4 regions of the Streptomyces sp. NPDC015130 genome follow, and region 1 is predicted to be linked to each of the others. Evidence: riboswitches for the same ligand, from Rfam matches in the RefSeq annotation. Region 1 holds a riboswitch; each other region holds the start of a gene.
What was found. Region 1 has a riboswitch for cobalamin ahead of ACF08F_RS14105 (ABC transporter substrate-binding protein). Riboswitches for the same ligand answer to the same signal wherever they lie in the genome.
Positions count from the first base shown of each region.

Region 2: another riboswitch for cobalamin. It lies ahead of cobN (cobaltochelatase subunit CobN); the one in region 1 lies ahead of ACF08F_RS14105 (ABC transporter substrate-binding protein).
Region 3: another riboswitch for cobalamin. It lies ahead of ACF08F_RS36770 (cobalamin biosynthesis protein); the one in region 1 lies ahead of ACF08F_RS14105 (ABC transporter substrate-binding protein).
Region 4: another riboswitch for cobalamin. It lies ahead of metE (5-methyltetrahydropteroyltriglutamate--homocysteine S-methyltransferase); the one in region 1 lies ahead of ACF08F_RS14105 (ABC transporter substrate-binding protein).

Region 1 is NZ_JBIBVC010000006.1:27,138-32,326, forward strand. It holds gene clpS (ATP-dependent Clp protease adapter ClpS) at 18-323, shown strand; gene ACF08F_RS14090 (DUF2017 domain-containing protein) at 323-904, shown strand; gene ACF08F_RS14095 (amino acid permease) at 1,267-2,703, shown strand; gene ACF08F_RS14100 (Mov34/MPN/PAD-1 family protein) at 2,780-3,208, shown strand; cobalamin riboswitch at 3,224-3,356, shown strand; gene ACF08F_RS14105 (ABC transporter substrate-binding protein) at 3,396-4,376, shown strand; gene ACF08F_RS14110 (FecCD family ABC transporter permease) at 4,469-5,189, shown strand, end outside.
Region 2 is NZ_JBIBVC010000001.1:394,841-400,029, reverse strand. It holds gene cobN (cobaltochelatase subunit CobN) at 1-1,177, opposite strand, end outside; cobalamin riboswitch at 1,218-1,351, opposite strand; gene ACF08F_RS01895 (cobalamin biosynthesis protein CobG) at 1,431-2,801, shown strand; gene ACF08F_RS01890 (precorrin-8X methylmutase) at 2,816-3,451, shown strand; gene cobJ (precorrin-3B C(17)-methyltransferase) at 3,574-5,007, shown strand; gene ACF08F_RS01880 (serine hydrolase) at 5,018-5,189, opposite strand, start outside.
Region 3 is NZ_JBIBVC010000029.1:56,179-61,367, forward strand. It holds gene ACF08F_RS36755 (alpha/beta hydrolase) at 56-1,183, opposite strand; gene ACF08F_RS36760 (anion permease) at 1,584-2,852, shown strand; gene ACF08F_RS36765 (hypothetical protein) at 2,865-3,086, shown strand; cobalamin riboswitch at 3,213-3,345, shown strand; gene ACF08F_RS36770 (cobalamin biosynthesis protein) at 3,380-4,354, shown strand; gene ACF08F_RS36775 (cobyric acid synthase) at 4,351-5,189, shown strand, end outside.
Region 4 is NZ_JBIBVC010000007.1:405,119-410,307, forward strand. It holds gene ACF08F_RS17995 (oxygenase MpaB family protein) at 1-802, shown strand, start outside; gene metE (5-methyltetrahydropteroyltriglutamate--homocysteine S-methyltransferase) at 828-3,146, opposite strand; cobalamin riboswitch at 3,313-3,534, opposite strand; gene ACF08F_RS18005 (1,4-alpha-glucan branching protein) at 3,809-4,456, shown strand; gene ACF08F_RS18010 (transposase) at 4,464-5,111, opposite strand.

The sequences.
Region 1 (5,189 bases):
GTGGCAGCATGGGGTGAGTGAGCGTCGCGCCTATTGAGATCGAACGTACGGAATCGGCCGAGGAGGTCTCCGCGGTCGTCGAACCCGACGTGCCCTGGGTGACCCTCGTGCACAACGATCCGGTCAACCTGATGAGCTATGTGACCTACGTCTTCCAGTCGTACTTCGGTTACTCCAAGGACAAGGCGCACAAGCTGATGCTCGACGTGCACGAGAAGGGGAAGGCCGTCGTCTCCGCCGGCACCCGCGAGGAGATGGAACGGGACGTGCAGGCGATGCACGGCTACGGCCTCTGGGCGACCCTCTCCCAGGACCGCTTCTGATGGCCGGCCGTTTCGAGAACCTGCCCGGCGGCGGAGCGGCCGTCGCGCTCGACGAGGTCGAGATCTCCATCCTCCGCTCCCTCGCCGTCCAGCTGATGGAGCTGATCGGCCCCGGCGACGAGCCCGCGGCCGATGCCGACCCGCTGGCCGCCCTCTTCGCCGAGGGCCCGAGCGAGCCCCCGTCCGACCCCGCCCTCCGGCGCCTCTTCCCCGACGCGTACGGGGACGAGAGCGCGGAGCTCCGGGCGTCCGCCGCGGACTTCCGCCGCTACACCGAGAACGACCTGCGCGCCCGCAAGCGCGAGGACGCCCTCGTCGTCGTGCGCGCCCTGGACTCGCTCTCCGGCGAGTCGGCGGGCGAGGGCGGCGCCGTCCTGAAGCTGAGCCCGGACGACTCCCGGGCCTGGCTCGGCACGCTCAACGACCTCCGGCTGACGATCGGCACCCGCCTGGAGGTCAAGGACGAGGAGAGCGAGCAGCTGTACCGGCTGCCGGACTCCGACCCGCGCAAGCCCATGGTGATGGCCTACCTCTGGCTGGGGGCGCTCCAGGAGTCCCTCGTCGAGACGCTGATGCCGTAGGGCTGTCCGCGGTCACCCTCGGGATGCCGCAGGGCTTCCCGAGGCCACCCCGGGGCGCCGATGTTCGCTCAGCGGACGCTCAAATCCGGATAACGAATGCGTTATCAGGGCGCCCGCCTTTGCTCCGTAAGGTCCCTTTTCTGCACCTTTCCGTGTGGCGCGCGCCACACGCACCCCCGTCGACCGGCCCCCGCCGCGTGATAAATCTTCACGACCGCTCGGGGACGCCACCCCTGTTCCCGAGGGCGCTTTGACCGGCTGACCGCCGGTGGCACTCCATCCACATCCGGGGGGATCAGGATCTGATCCGCGGCAGACGCACTCGCAGTCGCGCGGATCAGTATGGAGAAAGGCGCACCACCATGACCTCAGTGCAGGTCGACAAGCAGCACGACGGCGACGAGGCCGCGGACACCGTCTCGGGCGAGGGTTACCACCGGGCACTCGGTGCACGCCAGATCCAGATGATCGCGATCGGCGGAGCCATCGGCACCGGCCTCTTCCTCGGCGCGGGCAAGGGCATCTCCATCGCGGGGCCGAGTCTGATCCTCGCGTACGCCGCCGCGGGACTCGTCATCTTCTTCATCATGCGGGCGCTCGGCGAGCTCCTCATGTACCGCCCGGTCTCGGGCTCCTTCTCTGAGTACGCCCGCGAGTTCATGGGCCCCTTCGCGGGCTTCGTGACCGGCTGGACGTACTGGCTCTTCTGGGTCGTCACCGGCATCACCGAGGTCACGGCCGCGGCCACCTACATGACGTACTGGTGGGACATCCCGCAGTGGCTCTCGGCCCTCGTCTTCACGGTCATCCTCTACGGTGCCAACCTGATCTCGGTGAAGCTCTTCGGTGAGCTCGAGTTCTGGTTCTCCATGGTCAAGGTCACCGCGATCATCGGCATGATCCTCATCTGCGCCGGCATCCTCACCCTCGGCTTCTCCGACGCGGGCGACACCGCCTCCGTCACCCACCTGTGGGACCTCGGCGGCTTCTTCGCCGGCAAGGACGGCATCTACTCCACCCTGATGACCCTCCAGATGGTCATGTTCGCCTTCCTCGCCGTCGAGCTCGTCGGCGTCACCGCCGGTGAGTCGAAGGACCCGAAGACCGTCCTGCCCAAGGCCATCAACACCGTGCCGTGGCGCATCGCCGTCTTCTACGTCGGCGCGCTCATCATGATCCTTTCGGTCGTCCCGTGGACCGAGTTCAAGCCCGGCGTGTCCCCGTTCGTCGCGGCCTTCGAGAAGATGGGCCTCGGCGTCGGTGCCGCCATCGTCAACTTCGTCGTCCTGACGGCCGCGCTCTCCTCCTGCAACTCGGGCATGTACTCCACCGGCCGCATGCTGCGCGACCTCGCGCTCAACGGCCAGGGCCCGAAGGTCTTCACGAAGCTGACCCGCTCCGGCACCCCGCTGATCGGCACCACGTTCTCGGCCGCGCTGATGATGGTCGGCGTCTGGATCAACTACCAGTGGCCCGGTGAGGCGTTCAACTACGTCGTCTCCTTCGCGACCATCTCCGGCATGTGGGCCTGGATCGCCATCCTGATCTGCCACATCCGCTACCGCTCCAAGGCCGACCGCGGCGAGCTGCCCGAGTCCTCCTTCAAGGCGCCCGGCGGCATCTGGCTCAGCGCCTTCGCCCTGGCGTTCCTCGCGCTGGTCCTCGTGACCATGGGCATGGACGAGGGCAACCGGGTCGCGCTCTACGGAGCGCCGGTCTGGGGCCTGGTCCTCGCCGTCTCCTACCTGGTCCTCAAGGCCCGCAACCCCGAGGGCGCCGCCTTCGCCAAGCGTTCCTGACCTGCCGGGTCTCAGCATCCGGGCCGTTCCGTACCACTCCTCGGTACGGAACGGCCCGTCTGCTTATCCTGTCGGCATGCTGACCATCACCCGGGCCCTGTACGAGCAGATCGTGGAGCACTCCCGCGCGGACCACCCCGACGAGGCCTGCGGCGTGGTCGCGGGCCCGGCCGGCAGCGGCCGCCCCGAGCGCTTCATCCCCATGCTGAACGCCGCCCGCTCGCCCACGTTCTACGAGTTCGACTCCGCGGACCTGCTCAAGCTCTACCGCGACATGGACGACCGGGACGAGGAGCCCGTCATCGTCTACCACTCGCACACCGCGACCGAGGCCTACCCGTCCCGCACGGACATCTCGTACGCGAACGAGCCCCAGGCCCACTACGTCCTCGTCTCCACCGCCGACACCGACGACGCGGGCCCCTTCCAGTTCCGCTCCTTCACCATCGTCGAGGGCGTCGTGACCGAGGAGGACGTCGAGATCGTCGAGGCCTACGCGGAGTAGCGCCCCGACCCGGTCCCAGTGAGAGACTGTCCGGGACCAACGGGCGGCAGGAACCAGGAAACCGGTGCGAATCCGGTGCGGTCCCGCCACTGTGACCGCCTCCTCGGGAGGCGTGAGCCAGGAACTGACCTGCCGCCTCTCACCACCGATCGGGGACGTGGAAATCCCCGGAGGAGGCTCGACCGTCATGTCCTGGCGCCGTCCGCTGCTGCCCGCGCTCGCCCTCGTCCCGCTGCTCGCCGCCTGCTCGTCACCGGCGACCCCGCCCGCGTCCTCCGCGAAGCCCGGAGGGACCGCGCAGGGATTCCCGTACACCGTGGACAACTGCGGCGTGAAGACCACGTACCAGGCACCGCCGAAGCGCGTGGTCACCATGAACCAGCACGTCACCGAGGTGATGCTCGCCCTCGACCTGGAGAAGTCGCTGGTCGGCACCGCCTACCTCGACGACGAGGTCCTCCCCGCCTACAAGCAGGCCTACGACTCCGTCCCCGTCCTCGCGAAGGAGTACCCCTCCAAGGAGGCCCTCCTCGCCGCGAACCCCGACTTCGTCTACGGCGGTTACGCCTCCGCCTTCGACGCCAAGGACGGCCGCGGCCGCGACGACCTCAAGAAGTCCGGCATCTCCACCCGCCTCAACATCGAGTACTGCCCGTCCGGTTCGACCTCGGTCGACGACCTCTACCGCGAAGTCCGCGAGATCGGCCGGACCTTCGACGTCGGCGCCCGCGCCGAGGCATGGACCCGAGAGGCCCGTACCACCCTCGCCGCCACCGAGAAGCGCCTCAAGGGCACCCCGCCGGTCTCCGTCTTCGTCTACGACAGCGGAGACAAGACCGCGTTCACGGCGGGCGGCAAGGGCATCGGCAACGAGCTCATCACCCGGGCGGGCGGCAAGAACGTCTTCTCCGACCTCGACAAGGCCTTCGGCGACGCCACCTGGGAACAGGTCGTCGACCGCCGGCCCGAGGTCATCGTCATCTACGACTACGGCACCACCACCGTCGAGCAGAAGAAGAAGCGGCTCCTCGACGACCCCGTCCTGAAGGACGTCCCCGCGATCAAGAACCGCCGGTTCGCCGTCATGCCGCTCTCCGACACCGTCCTCGGCGTCCGGGTCCCCGCCGCCGTCGACAAGCTCGCCGCCCAGCTCCACCCGGCCCGGTGAGCACGGTCCTCGACAGGGCCGGGACACCGACGGAGAGGAGCGCACCCGCCTCCGGGACCTCGCGGTACGTCCTCGTCGTCGCCGGACTCGCCCTGGCCCTGGCCCTCGCCGGCATCGCCTCGCTCGCCCTCGGCTCCGTCCGCATCCCGCCCGGCCAGGTGCTCGACGCCCTGACCGGGCGGGCGGCCCCCTCCCCGTACCGGACGATCGTGCTCGACGTCCGGCTGCCCCGGGTCCTGCTCGGCGTCGTCGTCGGCGCCGGGCTCGCCGTCGTCGGCACCGTCCTCCAGGCCCTCGTCGACAACCGGCTCGCCGACCCCTTCCTCCTCGGGATCTCCTCCGGCGCCTCCGCCGGAGCCGTCCTCGTGCTGGTCCTCGGCATCGGGGGAGGGGTGACCACCACGATCGCCCTGCCCGGCGCGGCCTTCGCCGGCGCGCTCCTCGCCCTCGTCCTCGTCTACGGGCTCGCGCGCCGCGGCGGGACCCTGACCGGCGCCCGGCTCGTCCTCGCCGGGGTCGCCGTCTCGTACGTGCTCTCCGCCCTCGCCACCCTGCTCCTCGTCGTCGCCGGCCGGCCCGAGCAGTTCCAGGAGGCGCTGTACTGGTCCCTCGGCGGCCTCGGCAGCGCCCGCTGGGACACCCTCCTCCTGCCCGCCGCCGTCCTCGTCCTCGGCGTCGGCGCTCTCGTCGCCCTCGCCCGCCCGCTCGACCTGCTGCTCGTCGGCGAGGAGGGCGCCACCGTCCTCGGCCTGGACACCGCCCGCTTCCGCGCCGCCGTCTTCGTCCTCGCCTCCCTCGTCACCGCCGTCATGG
Region 2 (5,189 bases), on a different contig from region 1:
ACCCCTCGGCGATCAGCCGGCGCAGGAGGGCCACGGCGGAGGCCGGGGTGTCCAGGCCCACCGCGTTGCCGATGCGGGAGTGCTTCGTCGGGTACGCGGAGAGGACCAGCGCCAGCTTCTTCTCCGCGTTCGGGATGTGCCGCAGGCGCGCGTGACGGACCGCGATCCCGGCGACGCGGGCGGCGCGCTCGGCGTCCGCGACGTACGCGGGCAGGCCGTCCGCGTCGATCTCCTTGAAGGAGAACGGGACGGTGATGAGCCGGCCGTCGAACTCGGGCACGGCGACCTGGCTGGCCGCGTCCAGCGGCGACAGGCCCTCGTCGTTCTCCTCCCAGTTCTCCCGCGAACCGGTCAGGCACAGCGCCTGGAGGATCGGCACGTCGAGCGCGGCGAGCGCGCCCGCGTCCCAGGCCTCCTCGCCCGCCCGTCGCCCACCACCGCCCTCAAACGAGGCGCCTTGCGCCATCCCCATATCGGCGGCCTGCGCCTCGGCGGGCTTGGTGCCGCCCGCCGCGAGGACGGTGGTGACGATGGCGTCGGCGGTGCGGAGCCGGTCGAGCAGCTCGGGCTCGGGGGCCCGCAGCGACGCCACGTACAGCGGGAGCGCCTGCGCGCCCGCGTCCTCGACGGCCGCGCAGAGGGTGTCGACGAAGGCGGTGTTCCCGCTCATGTGGTGGGCGCGGTAGTAGAGCACCGCGATCGTCGGGCCGTCCGTGCGTCGGGCCGTGCGCTCCAGCGGTCCCCAGGTGGGGGCGGCGGCCGGGGCCTCGAAGCCGTGGCCGGTGAGGAGGACGGTGTCGGAGAGGAAGCGGGCCAGCTGCTCCAGGTTGGCGGGGCCGCCGTGCGCGAGGTAGGCGTGCGCCTCGGTGGCGACGCCGACGGGGACGGTCGACGTCTCCATCAGCTGCGCGTCGGGGGCCTGTTCGCCGCTGAGCACGACGACCGGCTTCCCGGTGGCGCGGATCGCGTCGATCCCCTCCTCCCAGGAGCGGATGCCGCCCAGGAGGCGGACGACGACGAGGTCGACGCCGTCGAGGAGGCCGGGGAGGTCGGCGAGGGGCAGCCGGGAGGGGTTGGCGAAGCGGTACTCCACCGGGCCGCCGGTTCCGGCGGAGGCGGCGTTCGCCGCGCGGGCGCTGAGCAGGTCGGTGTCGGAGTGCGACAGCAGCAGAAGCATGGCGAGCGCAGGCCCTTCCTCGGGGTTGTCCGCGCCCCGGGTGGTCGTGTGGACGGCGGGAGTTCCTGACTCACCCGTACCGTCGCCGGTACGGGCTCACAGTGGCGGGACCGCGCCGGATTCTCACCGGGCTTCCTCCCCGGGGTCCTGGGACCCCATGCCGATCTGCATCCTAGATCGTGGCGTCGGCGGGGCGGGGCGGGCCGTGGAGTCGGCCGGATCACACTCGGTGGCGGCCCGGTTCCCCGTGGGTATGCTCGCCGCCATGCCGCCCACCCCACCCTCGACTCCCGAACGGGACGAAGCGCGCAAGCGGGACCGTGGCGACGCCTGCCCCGGGGCGCTGCGCCTGCACGCCGCCGACGACGGCCGGCTGGCCCGACTGCGGCTGCCCGCAGGACGCCTGACGGCGCATCAGGTCGAGACGCTGGCGGCCGCCGCGGAGACCCTCGGCGACGGGCGGATCAGCCTCACCTCCCGGGGGAACGCGGAGCTGCGCGGCCTCGCGGAGGAGTGCGGGGCGGAGCTCGCCGCGCTGCTCGCGGAGGCGGGCCTGCTGCCCTCCCCCACGCACGAGCGCGTGCGCAACATCGTGGCCTCCCCCGCCGCGGGCCTCGACGGACTCGGCGGCCCCGAGGTCCAGTTGTGGGCCCGCGAGCTGGACGCCCTGCTCTGCGCCGAGCCCTGGGCAGCGGCGCTTTCCGGCCGTTTCCTCTTCGTCCTCGACGACGGCCGCGCCGACGTGGCGGGCCTCGGCGGCGATGTGACCTTGGTCGCAGTGGAGCCGGGTGCGGGGCCGGGGCCGAGCACCACGCCGGAGCCGGGCGTCACGCCGGAGCCGGGCGTCACGCCAGAGCCGGGCGTCACGCCGGAGCCGGGCGTCACGCCGGGGCCGAGCACCACGCCGGAGCCGGGCGCCGCGCGCCTGTACGTCGGCGGGCGGGCCTGGCGGGTCGCCGGAGCCGACGCGCCCCGCGCCGCGCTCGCCGCCGCCGGGGCCTTCCTCGACGCCGCCCGCGCCGCCGGGACCGGCGCCTGGCGGGTGCGGGAGCTGCCCGAGGGCTGCGCCCCTGACGTGGCGGGCGCGCTCGACCGCGCGGGCATCGCGGCGGAGCCCGTGACGGCGGCCGACTCCCTGCTGGTCCACGGCCCACCGCTCACCCCCGGGCCCCTCGGCGCCGGCTCCCTGTACGTCCTCGCGCCCCTCGGCCGCCTCACCGCCGCCCAGCTGCGCGCGCTGCTGCCCGCCGAGGAGGTCCGGCTGACGCCGTGGCGCGGCGCGGTCGTCGCAGGAGCCGGAGCGGGGCCGTACGAGGACCGGCTCGCCGCCCTCGAAGCCCACGGGCTGATCACCCGCCCCGACTCCCCCTGGGCCGGCGTCAGCGCCTGCACCGGGCGGCCGGGCTGCGCCAAGTCCCTCGCGGACGTCCGCGCGGACGCGGTCCCGGGGTCGGCACGGGGCCTCCCCGTCCACTACTCCGGGTGCGAGCGCCGCTGCGGGCACCCGCACGGCACCTGGGTCGACGTCGTCGCCACCGCCGACGGCGCCTACCTGGTGGACGGCGCCCCCACCCCCCGTACCGCCCTGCCCGACGCAGTGACCACGGCCCGCACGACGAGATGAGCGAGAGCAACAGGATGTTCGACTACGAGAAGGACGGGGCGGAGATCTACCGCCGGTCCTTTGCCACGATCCGCGCCGAGGCGGACCTCGCGGGCCTGCCCGCCGACGTCGCCCAGGTGGCGGTCCGGATGATCCACGCCTGCGGCATGACCGACCTCGTCCAGGACATCGCGTACTCCCCGCGGGTCGTCGCGAACGCCCGCGAGGCCCTCCGCTCCGGCGCCCCGATCCTCTGCGACGCGCAGATGGTCGCCAGCGGCGTCACCCGCAAGCGGCTGCCCGCCGACAACGAGGTGCTCTGCGCGCTCTCCGACCCGACCGTGCCGGGCCTCGCCGCCGAACTCGGCACCACCCGCTCCGCCGCCGCGCTCGAACTGTGGCGGGACCGCCTCGAAGGCTCCGTCGTCGCCATCGGCAACGCCCCCACCGCCCTCTTCCACCTCCTGGAGATGATCGCGAAGGGCGCGGGGAAGCCCGCCGCCGTCCTCGGCATACCGGTCGGCTTCATCGGCGCCGCCGAGTCCAAGGACGCGCTCGCCGAGAACGGGCTCGGCCTCGACTACCTGGTCGTACGGGGCCGGCGCGGCGGCAGCGCCATGACGGCCGCCGCGATCAACGCGATCGCTCACGAAGCGGAGATCCAGGCATGAGCAGCGCGCACACGACCGGCGACCCGACGGCCGACCGGCCGGACGCCACGACCGGCGACCGGGCCGCCGCCGCGCCCGGCAAGCTGTACGGCGTCGGGCTCGGCCCCGGCGACCCGAACCTCATGACGGTCGCGGCGGTCAAGGCCATCGCCGCCGCCGACGTCGTCGCCTACCACTCGGCCCGCCACGGCCGCTCGATCGCGCGCTCCATCGCCGCCGAGCACATCCGCGAGGACCACGTCGAGGAGCGGCTGATGTACCCGCTCACCGTCGAGACCACCGACCACCCCGGCGGCTACCGGGGCGCGTTGAACGACTTCTACGAGGAGGCCGCGGCCCGCCTCGCCGCGCACCTCGACGCCGGCCGCACGGTCGCCGTCCTCGCCGAGGGCGACCCGCTCTTCTACGGCTCGTACCAGCACATGCACAAGCGGCTCGCGGACCGCTACGACACGACCGTCATCCCCGGCGTCACCTCGGTGAGCGCCGCCGCCGCCCGGCTCGGCGAGCCGCTGTGCGAGGCGGAGGAGGTCCTCACGATCATCCCCGGCACCCTGCCGGAGGACGAGCTGACGGCCCGCCTCGCGGGCACCGACTCGGCGGTCGTCATGAAGCTCGGCCGCACCTTCCCCACCGTGAAGCGCGCCCTGGAGCGGGCGGGCCGCCTCGACGACGCCCGGTACGTGGAGCGGGCGTTCATGGCGGGCGAGCGGACGGGCACCCTGTCCGAGATCGACCCCGAGTCGGTCCCGTACTTCTCCGTCGCCGTCCTGCCCTCCCGCGTCGACCAGGAGCCCCCCGTCCGCGCGGCGGGCGAGGTCGTCGTCGTCGGCACCGGCCCGGCCGGCGCGCCCTGGCTGACACCCGAGTCGCGCGGTGCGCTCGTCAACGCCGACGTCCTCGTCGGCTACACCACCTACCTGGACCGGGTGCCGGTGCTCCGCCCCGGCCAGATCCGGCACGGCTCCGACAACAAGGTCGAGTCGGAGCGCGCCGAGTTCGCGCTCGACCTGGCCCGGCGCGGCCGGAAGGTCGCGGTCGTCTCCGGCGGCGACCCGGGCGTCTTCGCGATGGCCACCGCCGTCCTGGAGGTCGCCTGCGAGCCGGAGTACGCGGACGTGCCCGTACGGGTCCTCCCCGGGGTGACCGCCGCCAACGCGGCCGCCGCCGCAGCGGGCGCCCCCCTCGGCCACGACTACGCCACGATCTCCCTGTCGGACCGCCTCAAGCCCTGGGACGTCATCGAGGCCCGGCTGCGCGCCGCCGCCGGCGCCGACCTGGTCATCGCCCTCTACAACCCGGGCTCCAAGTCCCGTACGCACCAGGTCGCCGCGGCCCGCGACCTCCTCCTCGGACTCCGCGACCCGGAGACCCCGGTGGTCGTCGCCCGTGACGTGGGCGGCCCCGAGCAGTCGGTCCGCGTCCTGACCCTGAAGACCCTGGAGCCGTCCGAGGTCGACATGCGGACCCTGCTCCTGGTCGGCTCCTCGCAGACGCGGGCGGTCGAACGGGCCGACGGCAGGACGATCGCCTGGACGCCGCGCCGGTACGGCTGAGCAGGCGCCCCTACGAAGCACGGGTGAAGGTACCGAGACCCTCCTGGTCCAGGTACTCGACGCGGACGGTCTTCCCGTCCGGGGAGAACGTGACGCCGGTCGGGCCGACGGCGTTCTCCCCGCGCGTCGGGAAGCTGAACGTGTTCCCGTCGTAGTGCGTGAGCCGGTACGTCTGGGGCTCC
Region 3 (5,189 bases), on a different contig from region 1:
CTGCCTCGTCAGAACGGCCACGGGCGGGGCCGTCGGAGGGGCGGCGGAGGCGCCGTCAGAGCAGGGGGGTGAGGAAGCGGCGCAGGGCCTCCTCGTAGCGGACGGGGTCGGCGTTCCACATCGCCGCGTGCGGGGCGTGCCGGACCGTGTGCAGGCTGACCAGGTCGGGGCGGCGGGCGGCGAGCTCGACGGACGGCTCCCAGGGGGCGATCGTGTCGTCGGGGCCGTGCAGGACGAGGACCGGGACGCGCAGGGCGCCCGGCTCCGAGGCGGCCTGGAGCCGGTCCCCGTGGACCCCGGTCCGGCCCTGGGCCGCGCGGACGGCGAGCGGGAGCAGGGGGCCGGGGACGTGGCGGGCCGCGGCGAGGTTGCGGAGGGTGGCCTCCCAGTCCAGGACCGGGGAGTCGAGGACGAGGCCGCTGATCCGGTCCCGTACGCCGGACTCGGCGGCGGCGCGCAGGGCCATCGCGGCGCCGGTCCCCCAGCCGTGCAGGACGACCTTCTCGGCGCCGCGGCGGACGGCGTACCGGATGGCGGCGTCGACGTCCCGCCACTCGGAGTCGCCGAGGTGGGCGAGACCGTCCGGGGAGGGGGGCGCCCCCTCGTCGCCCCGGTAGGTGGGGACGAGGACCGGGATCTTGCGCCGGTTGAAGAAGGGGACGAGGTTCAGGGGGTGCTCGCGCGTGGTGCCGAGGCCGTGCAGCGCGATCACCCACGTGGTGCGCGGGCCGGCGACGAGCCAGCCGGGCAGGGGGCCGAGCTCGCCGGGGATCTCCACGTCCTCGTGGGCGAGGCCGAGGGCGCTCGTCGGCGTGCCCCGGTGGAGCTGGGGGGTGAGGCGGACTCGTACGCCGGGGCCCAGGGCGCCGAGCTCGACGCGTTCCAGCCGGCGGACGACGGTGTCGGCGGTGTGCGGGACGCGGTCGAGGACGGGACCGAGGACGGCGTGCAGGCCGGGGGCCTCCATGCCGTACGTGCCGGGGCGCAGCGAGGCGAGGCTGCGGGTGAGGGTGATCCGTTCGGGACCCGTGGCGTGCACGGTCAGTCTCGGGTCTCCCGGGAGTGGTCGTCCGGACGGCACCTTGAGGGCGACGTCGCTGGCGTACCGGCCGGCCGCTACCGCGGCCGCGCCGACACCGATCAGGGTGGTGACGGCCGCTGCCGTCGCTGTAGCCGGGCGCACGATCCCAGTGTCGGCAGGTGACGGGCGGCCTGCCACCGGGCGGACCCGGCCGGGGTGCCGCCCGTGGTTCCCGGGGCCGGGCGCCGGCCGCCGCCTCCGCCGGGTCCCTCCGGGGAGTGACATGGGTCTCCTCGACGGGGTCCCCCGGTCGGATGGTCCGGTCCAGGGGGCGGAACGGGGTGGCGGGGGAGGGGCCGGGCCGGGGTGCCGGAGCCCCGCGAGGGCCCGGATTACCCGGGGTCGCAGGGTGACCGCATCGTGGACACCGGCTCCGTCGAGGGCTAAGCGGAATGTCTTGACACCGGATGGGGACACCACGTCGCCCGCCCCAGTTCATCTTCCGTTCACCCAGGTTGCCTACGTTCGTCGAGCCACTGACGTCAAACGATTGCCTGGGTAAATGGAACACATCACGCTGCTGCTCGCCATTGTGGTCGTGACAGCTCTCGTGTTCGATTTCACGAACGGTTTCCACGACACCGCCAACGCGATGGCCACGACCATCTCGACCGGTGCACTGAAGCCCAAGACGGCGGTGGCCATGTCCGCCGTGCTGAACCTCGTCGGCGCGTTCCTGTCCGTGGAGGTCGCCAAGACGATCTCCGGCGGGATCATCAACGAAGAGGGCATTCGTACAGAAGTGATCTTCGCGGCGCTCGTGGGCGCCATCCTGTGGAACCTGCTGACCTGGCTCCTGGGCCTGCCGTCCAGCTCCTCCCACGCGCTCTTCGGCGGCCTCATCGGCGCCGCGGTCATGTCGGCCGGCTGGTCCGCGGTCAACGGCTCGACCATCGTCACCAAGGTCCTCATCCCGGCCGTCGCCGCGCCGCTCGTCGCGGGTCTCGCCGCGATGGCCGCCACGAAGCTGACGTACAAGATCAAGGCGAACCCCGAGGCCAAGTCGACGGCCAAGGGCTACCGGGCCGGCCAGATCGCCTCCGCCGGTCTCGTCTCCCTCGCCCACGGCACCAACGACGCCCAGAAGACGATGGGCATCATCACCCTCGCCCTGGTCACCCAGGGTGTCGTCGCCCCCGGCTCGAACCCCCCGATGTGGGTCATCGTCTCCGCCGGTGTCGCCATCGCGGCCGGCACCTACCTCGGCGGCTGGCGCATCATCCGCACCATGGGCAAGGGCCTCACCGACCTCCAGCCGCAGCAGGGCTTCGCCGCCCAGACCAGCGCCGCCACGGTCATCCTGGCCTCCTCGCACCTCGGCTTCTCCCTCTCCACCACGCAGTCCTGCTCGGGTGCCGTGATGGGTGCCGGCCTCGGCCGCAAGGGCGGTGTCGTCCGCTGGTCGACCGCCACCCGGATGTTCGTCGCCTGGGGTCTGACCCTGCCCGCCGCGGGTCTCGTCGGCGCCGGCGCCGAGTTCCTCACCAAGCAGGGCCCCTGGGGCATCGCCGCCACGGCCGTCCTGCTGGTCTCCGGCTCGGCCGTGATCTGGGCGCTCTCCCGCCGCAAGCCGGTCGACCACCACAACGTCACCGCCGACGACCTGGACGAGGAGCCCGCGGGCGTCGTGACCACCGCCATCGCGGCCGTCACCCCGCCGCCGGCCGCCGGTTCCGTCGCCGCCGTCGCGGACGAGGACCTCAAGACCACCATCCCGGCGCCGGTTCCCACGGACCCGACCGCTCCCCCGGCCCCCGCCGCAACGGTGTAAGGAACGAACGACATGAAGATCGACTGGGCAGCCCTCGGCTCCGTCTTCGGGGTCAGCCTCCTGGCGACCGTCGCCCTCGTGGGCCTCTTCACCCTCGGGATCGTCGGCCTCGGCAAGCAGGAGGAGGCGGCCGCGAACGGCGGCTCCGCGACCCTGGCCCGCACCGGTGCCTACGCCTGCTTCGCGCTGTGCGCGGCGGCCGTGGCGTACGGCATCTACCTGATCGTCGTCTGACGGTCCTCTCTCTCCACGGCGGCCGGGCGGTCCGCACCTTCGGGTGACGGGCCGCCCGGCCGCCGTGTTTGTGGTGCTTCGCACAGTGACCCGTCGCAGGTCAAGGGTGAGTTGACGGCTGTTCGCGGCCCGTGGTGGACTGCCGAGGCCATTACGGCGGCAGCAGAGGAAGTCCGGTGCGAATCCGGCGCGGTCCCGCCACTGTGACCGGATCCGAGGGGTCCGGGAGTCAGGAACTCTCGCCGCCGGTCACGTCGATCCAGGGCGCGGACCCTGAGTGAGGACATGCGCCCATGCCCGGCCGCATCAGAGCCAGCCGCCTCTCCCCGGGCGGATTCGCGTACGGCGCCGCCCTCGGGCTCGCCGTCGACCAGCTCGTCGGCGATCCCCGCCGCGGACACCCCGTCGCCGCCTTCGGCCGGGCCGCCGCCGCCGTCGAACAGCGCCTCCACCACGACCACCGCGGCTGGGGCGCCCTGCACACCGCCGTCTGCGCCGGCTCCACCGCCGCCCTCGGCGCCCTCGCCGCCCGGGCCGTCCGGGACCGGCCGGCCGCCGCCGTCGCACTGACCGCCGCCTCCGTGTGGGCCGTCGTCGGCGGTACGACCCTGGGGCGGGAGGCCCGCGCGATCGGCGGGGCGCTCGCCGCCGGGGACCTGGAGGTCGCCCGGGAGCGGCTGCCGCACCTGTGCGGGCGCGACCCGCAGTCCCTGGACGGTCCCGCGATGGCCCGCGCGGTCGTCGAGTCCGTCGCCGAGAACACCTCCGACGCCGTGGTCGGCGCCCTGTTCTGGGGTGCGGTCGCGGGCGTGCCGGGCCTCCTCGCCTTCCGGGCCGTCAACACCCTCGACGCCATGGTCGGCCACAAGTCGCCGCGCCACCGGCGCTTCGGCTGGGCCTCGGCCCGTCTCGACGACGTGGCGGGCTGGCCCGGGGCCCGGCTGACGGCCGCCGCCGCGACGCTCGCCGGAGGGAACCCGCGGGGAGCCGTACGGGCCTGGCGGGCGGACGCGGCGAAGCACCCCAGCCCCAACGCGGGCCCCGTCGAGGCCGCCTTCGCGGGCGCCCTCGGCGTACGGCTCGGGGGGACCCTCGCGTACGGCGGGCGGGTCGAGCACCGGCCCGTGCTGAACGGGGAAGGGCGGCCCGTCGAGGTCGCCGACATCGACCGGGCGGTCCGGCTCTCACGCCGGGTGACCGCACTGACCCTGGCCGCCTGCGTCGGCGGCCGCATGATCATCGGTGCCGTGAAGCGGAGGAACGCATGAGGGGTGGGGGGCTGCTGGTCGCCGGGACCACGTCCGACGCCGGCAAGAGCGTCGTGACGGCCGGCATCTGCCGCTGGCTGGTCCGCAAGGGCCTGAAGGTGGCGCCGTTCAAGGGGCAGAACATGTCCCTCAACTCCTTCGTGACCCGCGAGGGCGCCGAGATCGGGCGGGCCCAGGCCATGCAGGCGCAGGCCGCCCGCGTCGAGCCGACCGCGCTCATGAACCCCGTGCTGCTCAAGCCGGGCAGCGACCGCTCCAGCCAGGTCGTCCTCATGGGGAAACCGGTGGGCGAGCTGAGCGCCCGCGGGTTCTTCGGGGGGTCCGGCGGGTCGTCCCCCGGGAAGGCACTGCACGGGGGACGGCAGAAGGAACTCTTCGAGCCGGTCCTGGCGTGCCTGGAGGAACTCCGGGGCATGTACGACGCCGTGATCTGCGAGGGGGCGGGCAGTCCGGCCGAGATCAACCTGCGGCGCACGGACATCGTGAACATGGGCATCGCACGGGCCGCGAACCTGCCCGTCGTCGTGGTCGGCGACATCGACCGGGGCGGGGTCTTCGCCCAGTTCTTCGGGACGACGGCGCTGCTCTCGCCCGAGGACCAGCAGCTCGTCGCCGGATACCTCGTGAACAAGTTCCGCGGTGACGTGACCCTGCTCGAGCCGGGTCTCGACATGCTGCACGGGCTCACCGGGCGGCGGACCTTCGGCGTCCTGCCGTACGCGCACGGGCTCGGCATCGACGAGGAGGACGGGCTCCGGGTCTCGCTGCGGGGCACCGTCCGCGAGTCCGTCGTCGCGCCCCCGGTCGGCGCGGACGTCCTGCGGGTCGCCGTGTG
Region 4 (5,189 bases), on a different contig from region 1:
GTCCAAGCGCATGGCGGAGACCGGGCAGTTCACCGTCCACCTGATGCAGCCCGACGCCTTCGAGGCCGGCAGCAGGTTCATCCCCGCCGCGCAGAAGGTCCGTCTGCTGCACGCCTCCATCCGTCACCACCTCGTCCGCGAGAACCGGTGGGACGCCGCCGAGCTGGGGGTGCCGATCTGTCAGGAGGACATGATCGGCGGGCAGATGTTCTTCTCGATGCTCGTCCTCGACAGTCTGCACCGCCTCGGCATCCACATGACCTCCGAGGGCGCGGACGCCTACTACTACGCCTGGCGTGTGGTCGGCGCCATGCTCGGCGTCGACCAGGACGCCGTCCCGAAGACCCTCGACGACGCCCGGGCCTTCCTCGACCTCTACATGGTCCGCCACATGGGACCCTCGCCCGAGGGTTCGCACCTGACCCGCCAACTGATCGACCTCTACGAGGAGATCGTGCCCGGCACCTTCTTCGACCCGGTCGTCTCCGCGCTCATCCGCTTCCTCGTCGGCGACACCTGCGCCGACTGGCTGGACGTCCCCCGCACCCGCTGGGACACCCTCGTCAGGTCCGTCCCCCACCTCCTCGGCGTCCTGGAGAGCATCGAGGACAGCTCACCGCTCGGCGCCTGGGCCCTGGACCGCCTCGGCCACCTCACCACCGTCCTGGAACTGTCCTCCCTCACCCGTGGCCGCGTCATGCACTACGCCATCCCCGAGCACCTCAGGAAGGAGTACGGCGTCCCGGCGGGCCCGGCCCGCACCCGCCGCTGGGCGCCCCCGGCCGCCACGGTCTCCCCGTGACGGCCGGGTCGCGGCCGCGTCGCCGTCAGGGAGCGGTGAGCTCGGCCCGGACGGTGCGGGCCGCCGCCACCAGGTTCTCCAGCGAGGTGCGGGTCTCGGGCCAGCCGCGGGTCTTCAGGCCGCAGTCGGGGTTGACCCAGAGCCGCTCGGCGGGGATGGCCTCCAGGCCGGTACGGAGCAGCTCCGCGGCCTCCTCGGCGCTCGGGACGCGCGGGGAGTGGATGTCGTAGACCCCGGGTCCCGCCTCGCGCGGGTAGCCGTGGGCGGCGAGCTCACGGGCGACCTGCATGTGGGAGCGGGCGGCCTCCAGGCTGATGACGTCGGCGTCGAGGTCGTCGATGGCCTGGACGACGTCGCCGAACTCGGCGTAGCACATGTGGGTGTGGATCTGGGTCTCCGGCCGCACTCCCGCGGTGGTGAGGCGGAAGGCCTCCGTCGCCCAGGACAGGTAGTCCCCGTGGTCGGCGGTGCGCAGGGGCAGGGTCTCGCGGAGGGCCGGTTCGTCCACCTGGATGACCGAAGTGCCCGCCGCCTCCAGGTCGTTCACCTCGTCGCGCAGGGCAAGGGCGACCTGGCGGGCGGTGTCGGCGAGGGGCTGGTCGTCACGGACGAAGGACCAGGCGAGCATGGTGACGGGGCCGGTGAGCATGCCCTTGACCGGCTTGGTGGTGAGGGACTGCGCGTACGTCGTCCAGCGGACCGTCATGGGCTCGGGCCGGGAGATGTCGCCGGCGAGGACGGGCGGCCGGACGTAGCGGGTGCCGTAGGACTGGACCCAGCCGTGCTGGGTGGCCAGGTATCCGGTGAGCTGCTCGGCGAAGTACTGCACCATGTCGTTGCGTTCCGGCTCGCCGTGGACGAGGACGTCCAGTCCGGTCTTCTCCTGGAAGGAGATCACCTCCTGGATCTCGGACCTGATCCGCTCCTCGTACCCGGCGGTGTCGGTCCGGCCCGCCCGCAGGTCGGCCCGGGCGCTCCGCAGCTCCGCGGTCTGCGGGAACGAGCCGATGGTCGTGGACGGCAGCAGCGGGAGCCGCAGGGCGGCGTGCTGGGCGGCGGCGCGGTCGCCGTACGGCTGGGAGCGGTGGGTGTCCGAGGCGGAGACGGCCGCGGCGCGGGAGCGGACGGCCGGGTCGCGGGTGATCGGGGAGGTCGCGCGCGAGGCGAGGTCGGCGCGGTTGGCGGCCAGTTCGGCGGTGACGGCCCCGGTGCCCTGCGAGAGACCCTTCGCGAGGGTGACGACCTCGGCGGTCTTCTGGCGGGCGAAGGCGAGCCAGCGCAGGATCTGCGGATCGGTGTCGCGTTCGGCCGCCGCGTCGAGCGGGACGTGCAGCAGCGAGCAGGAGGCGGCCACGTCGACCCGCTCGGCGAGACCGAGGAGGGTGCCGAGCGTGGTGAGCGAGGCGGTCAGGTCGTTGACCCAGACGTTGCGGCCGTCGACCACCCCGGCGACGAGCCGCTTGCCGGGCAGGCCGCCGACGGCGGCGAGCGCGTCCAGGTTGGCGGCCGCCCGCTCGGTGAAGTCGAGGGCCAGCCCCTCGACCGGTGCCTTCGCGAGGACCGGCAGGGCGTCGCCGAGCCGGTCGAAGTAGGAGGCGACCAGGAGCTTCGGCCGGTCCGTGAGCGCTCCGAGGTCGCGGTAGGCGCGGGCGGCGGCGTTCAGTTCCGCCGGGGTGCGGTCCTGGACGAGGGCCGGCTCGTCGAGCTGCGCCCACTCGGCGCCCCCCGCCCGGAGGTCGGCGAGGACCTCGGCGTACACCGGGAGCAGCCGGTCGAGGAGGGTCAGCGGGTCGAAGCCGGGCGCCACACCGGGTGCGGGCTTGGCGAGGAGCAGGTAGGTGACGGGGCCGACCAGGACCGGCCGGGCGGCGAGGCCCTCGGCCAGGGCCTCGCCGAGGGCGGCGACCTGCCGGGAGGAGTCGGCCGTGAAGACCGTGTCGGGTCCCAACTCAGGCACGAGATAGTGGTAGTTGGTGTCGAACCACTTGGTCATCTCCAGCGGCGCGACGTCCTGGGTGCCGCGCGCCATCGCGAAGTACCCGTCGAGCGGATCCGCCGCGACGGCGGCGCGGTGCCGCTCGGGGATCGCGCCCACCATGACGGTGGTGTCGAGGACGTGGTCGTAGTACGAGAAGTCGCCTGTGGGGACCTCGTCGAGGCCGGCGGCGGCGAGCCGCCGCCAGGTGTCGAGGCGCAGTCCGGCGGCGGTGTCCCGGAGGGCGTCGGCGGTGACGCGGCCCTTCCAGTAGCCCTCGACGGCCTTCTTCAGTTCGCGGTCCGGCCCCTGACGCGGGTAGCCGTGGAGGGTGGAACGCGCTGCCGCGGCTGCGGACTTGGTGGTCACGGAGATCTCCTTCGCGAGATGAATCCCTGAGATCCCGGGGACGGGACGGGGGCGCGAAGGGGTGACGGAACGGCCGGTACGACCCGGCGTGGTGCGACGGGGTCGTCCTGCTCGCTCTGTACGCCGACCCGCCCTCGAGGTCACCGGAATGTCCGCGCGCGGAATCGTCCGCGTGCGGGCAACGGGCAGGTCTTCGGACTCGCGGGCACGTCCTCACGGGGGAGGACACCTAGTGGCCGTCGCTTCCCAGGCCCGTCACGGGCCCAGTGCTGTGTGACGGCGGTCGTTCCCGCTCACCGCTGCGGGGCAGTCCCGGATTCCCACCGGGTTCCCTCTTACGACGCATCCCGTCCGGCTGACGGGGCGAACCAGCTGCACCGGCAGCGTAACCCGGCCCTCCGGCTGCGCGCACGCAAAAGGGCCCCGGGACCGCGCAGGGCCCCGGAGTCCGTCAGGTCACGGATGCGGACCGGTCAGCCGCCGCTCGGGCTGGGGACGCCTCCTGCCGGCCGGGGACAGCACGCCACCTTCCAGGGCAGGTCCGGCGGGCCGGAGCCGCAGGGCGGCCCGGAGGCCGTCTGTTAGGTTCCGAAGGCCCAGCGGTTCCGGCGCGGACGGGGACCTCACATCCCCGGCCGCCGGTCGAGAGGAAGAGTCGCACGATGGCCGTCATCCACCACACCACGATGCAGCCCACCAAACTGGAGCTGCTCGCCTCGTGGCTGCCCACCCGCGACTGGTACGGCGGCCGGGAGGGCGGGCCGGCCCCGGCCAAGGCGGGCGGCTTCCGGCTCGACGACCCGGCCGGCGAGGTGGGTATCGAGTTCATGGTGGTGACCGACGGCACCGAGCCGGGCGCTACCGCCTATCTGGTGCCCATGACCTACCGGGGGGCTCCGCTGGAGGGCGCCGAGCACGCGCTCATCGGCACGTCCGAGCACGGCGTCCTCGGCACGCGCTGGATCTACGACGGTGCCCACGACCCCGTGCTCGTCGGGGAGTTGTACGCCCTGCTGCGGGGCAAGGCGGTCGCGCAGCACCAGTCCGTGGACGACACGGTGGATCCGACGGTCTCCGTCACGGCACCGGCCGGGGACGCGCCCGACGCCGAGCTCGTACGGGTCGTGGACGGGGCCGACCACACCGCCGTGGTGCTGCGGGCGGACGGCGCGCCCGAGGAACTGACCCTGCGCGTACGGCGCGTCCTGCGGGCCGCCGACGAGGACGGCTCGCCGGACTCCGGCCGGGTCACCGCCGCGTGGCTGCTGCCGGACGGGAGCACCGCCCGCGGCTCGTACGTCACCGTCTAGTGGCTCGTCAGACAGCCTTGGCCGGGTAATGCGTCCAGGCGCGGATGGGTGAGTCGGGGGCGAAGTTGGTCTTCGGTTCTGCGTGAGCGTTGTGCCAGCGGATGTAAGCGGCGATGGCCGCGTTCTGCTCGTCGTGGCTGCGATGGTCGGTGCCGTTGAGCGCGAAGTAACGCAGGGCCGCGAACTCGGCCTCGATCCAGTTCAGCCAGGAGACCTTGCCCTCGCGCAGGATCCGGCGCAGGGTCTCCCGGCTGATGGCCGCGGTCACCTTCTGCTTGATGAGGTGGTCGGCGAGCTTGCTCAGGCTCCAGGTGGAGAACGCGGTGATCTTCCAGTCGGCGGGGGACGTCCGGGCGATCAGACAGATGTGCTCGCGCACCTCGTCACTGATCGTCTTGGGGGGTCCCCCGCTCCATTTTGGGGCCAGCGCATCGAACCCCCGCTCGGTGGAGGCGTGGATGACATCACGTTCGTAGTCCTCACCAACCTGCATCAACGTGGTGATGTCCTTCACCGACTGGCCCTGGGCGGACATCAGCACCACGATCGCCCGGCGGAGTTTCACCGGGTCCTTCGCGGTCCGGCTGATCCGCTGCAGCCTCCGGCCCTCGTCCATCGTGACCGGCCGGACGAACACACCCGGTCGTCGTCCCACGACCACCTCCAAGATCAGGTCTTGGAGACAGTCTGCTGCCCCACGAGCAGCAGGTCGCGCGACCGCTCTGAGCACTTC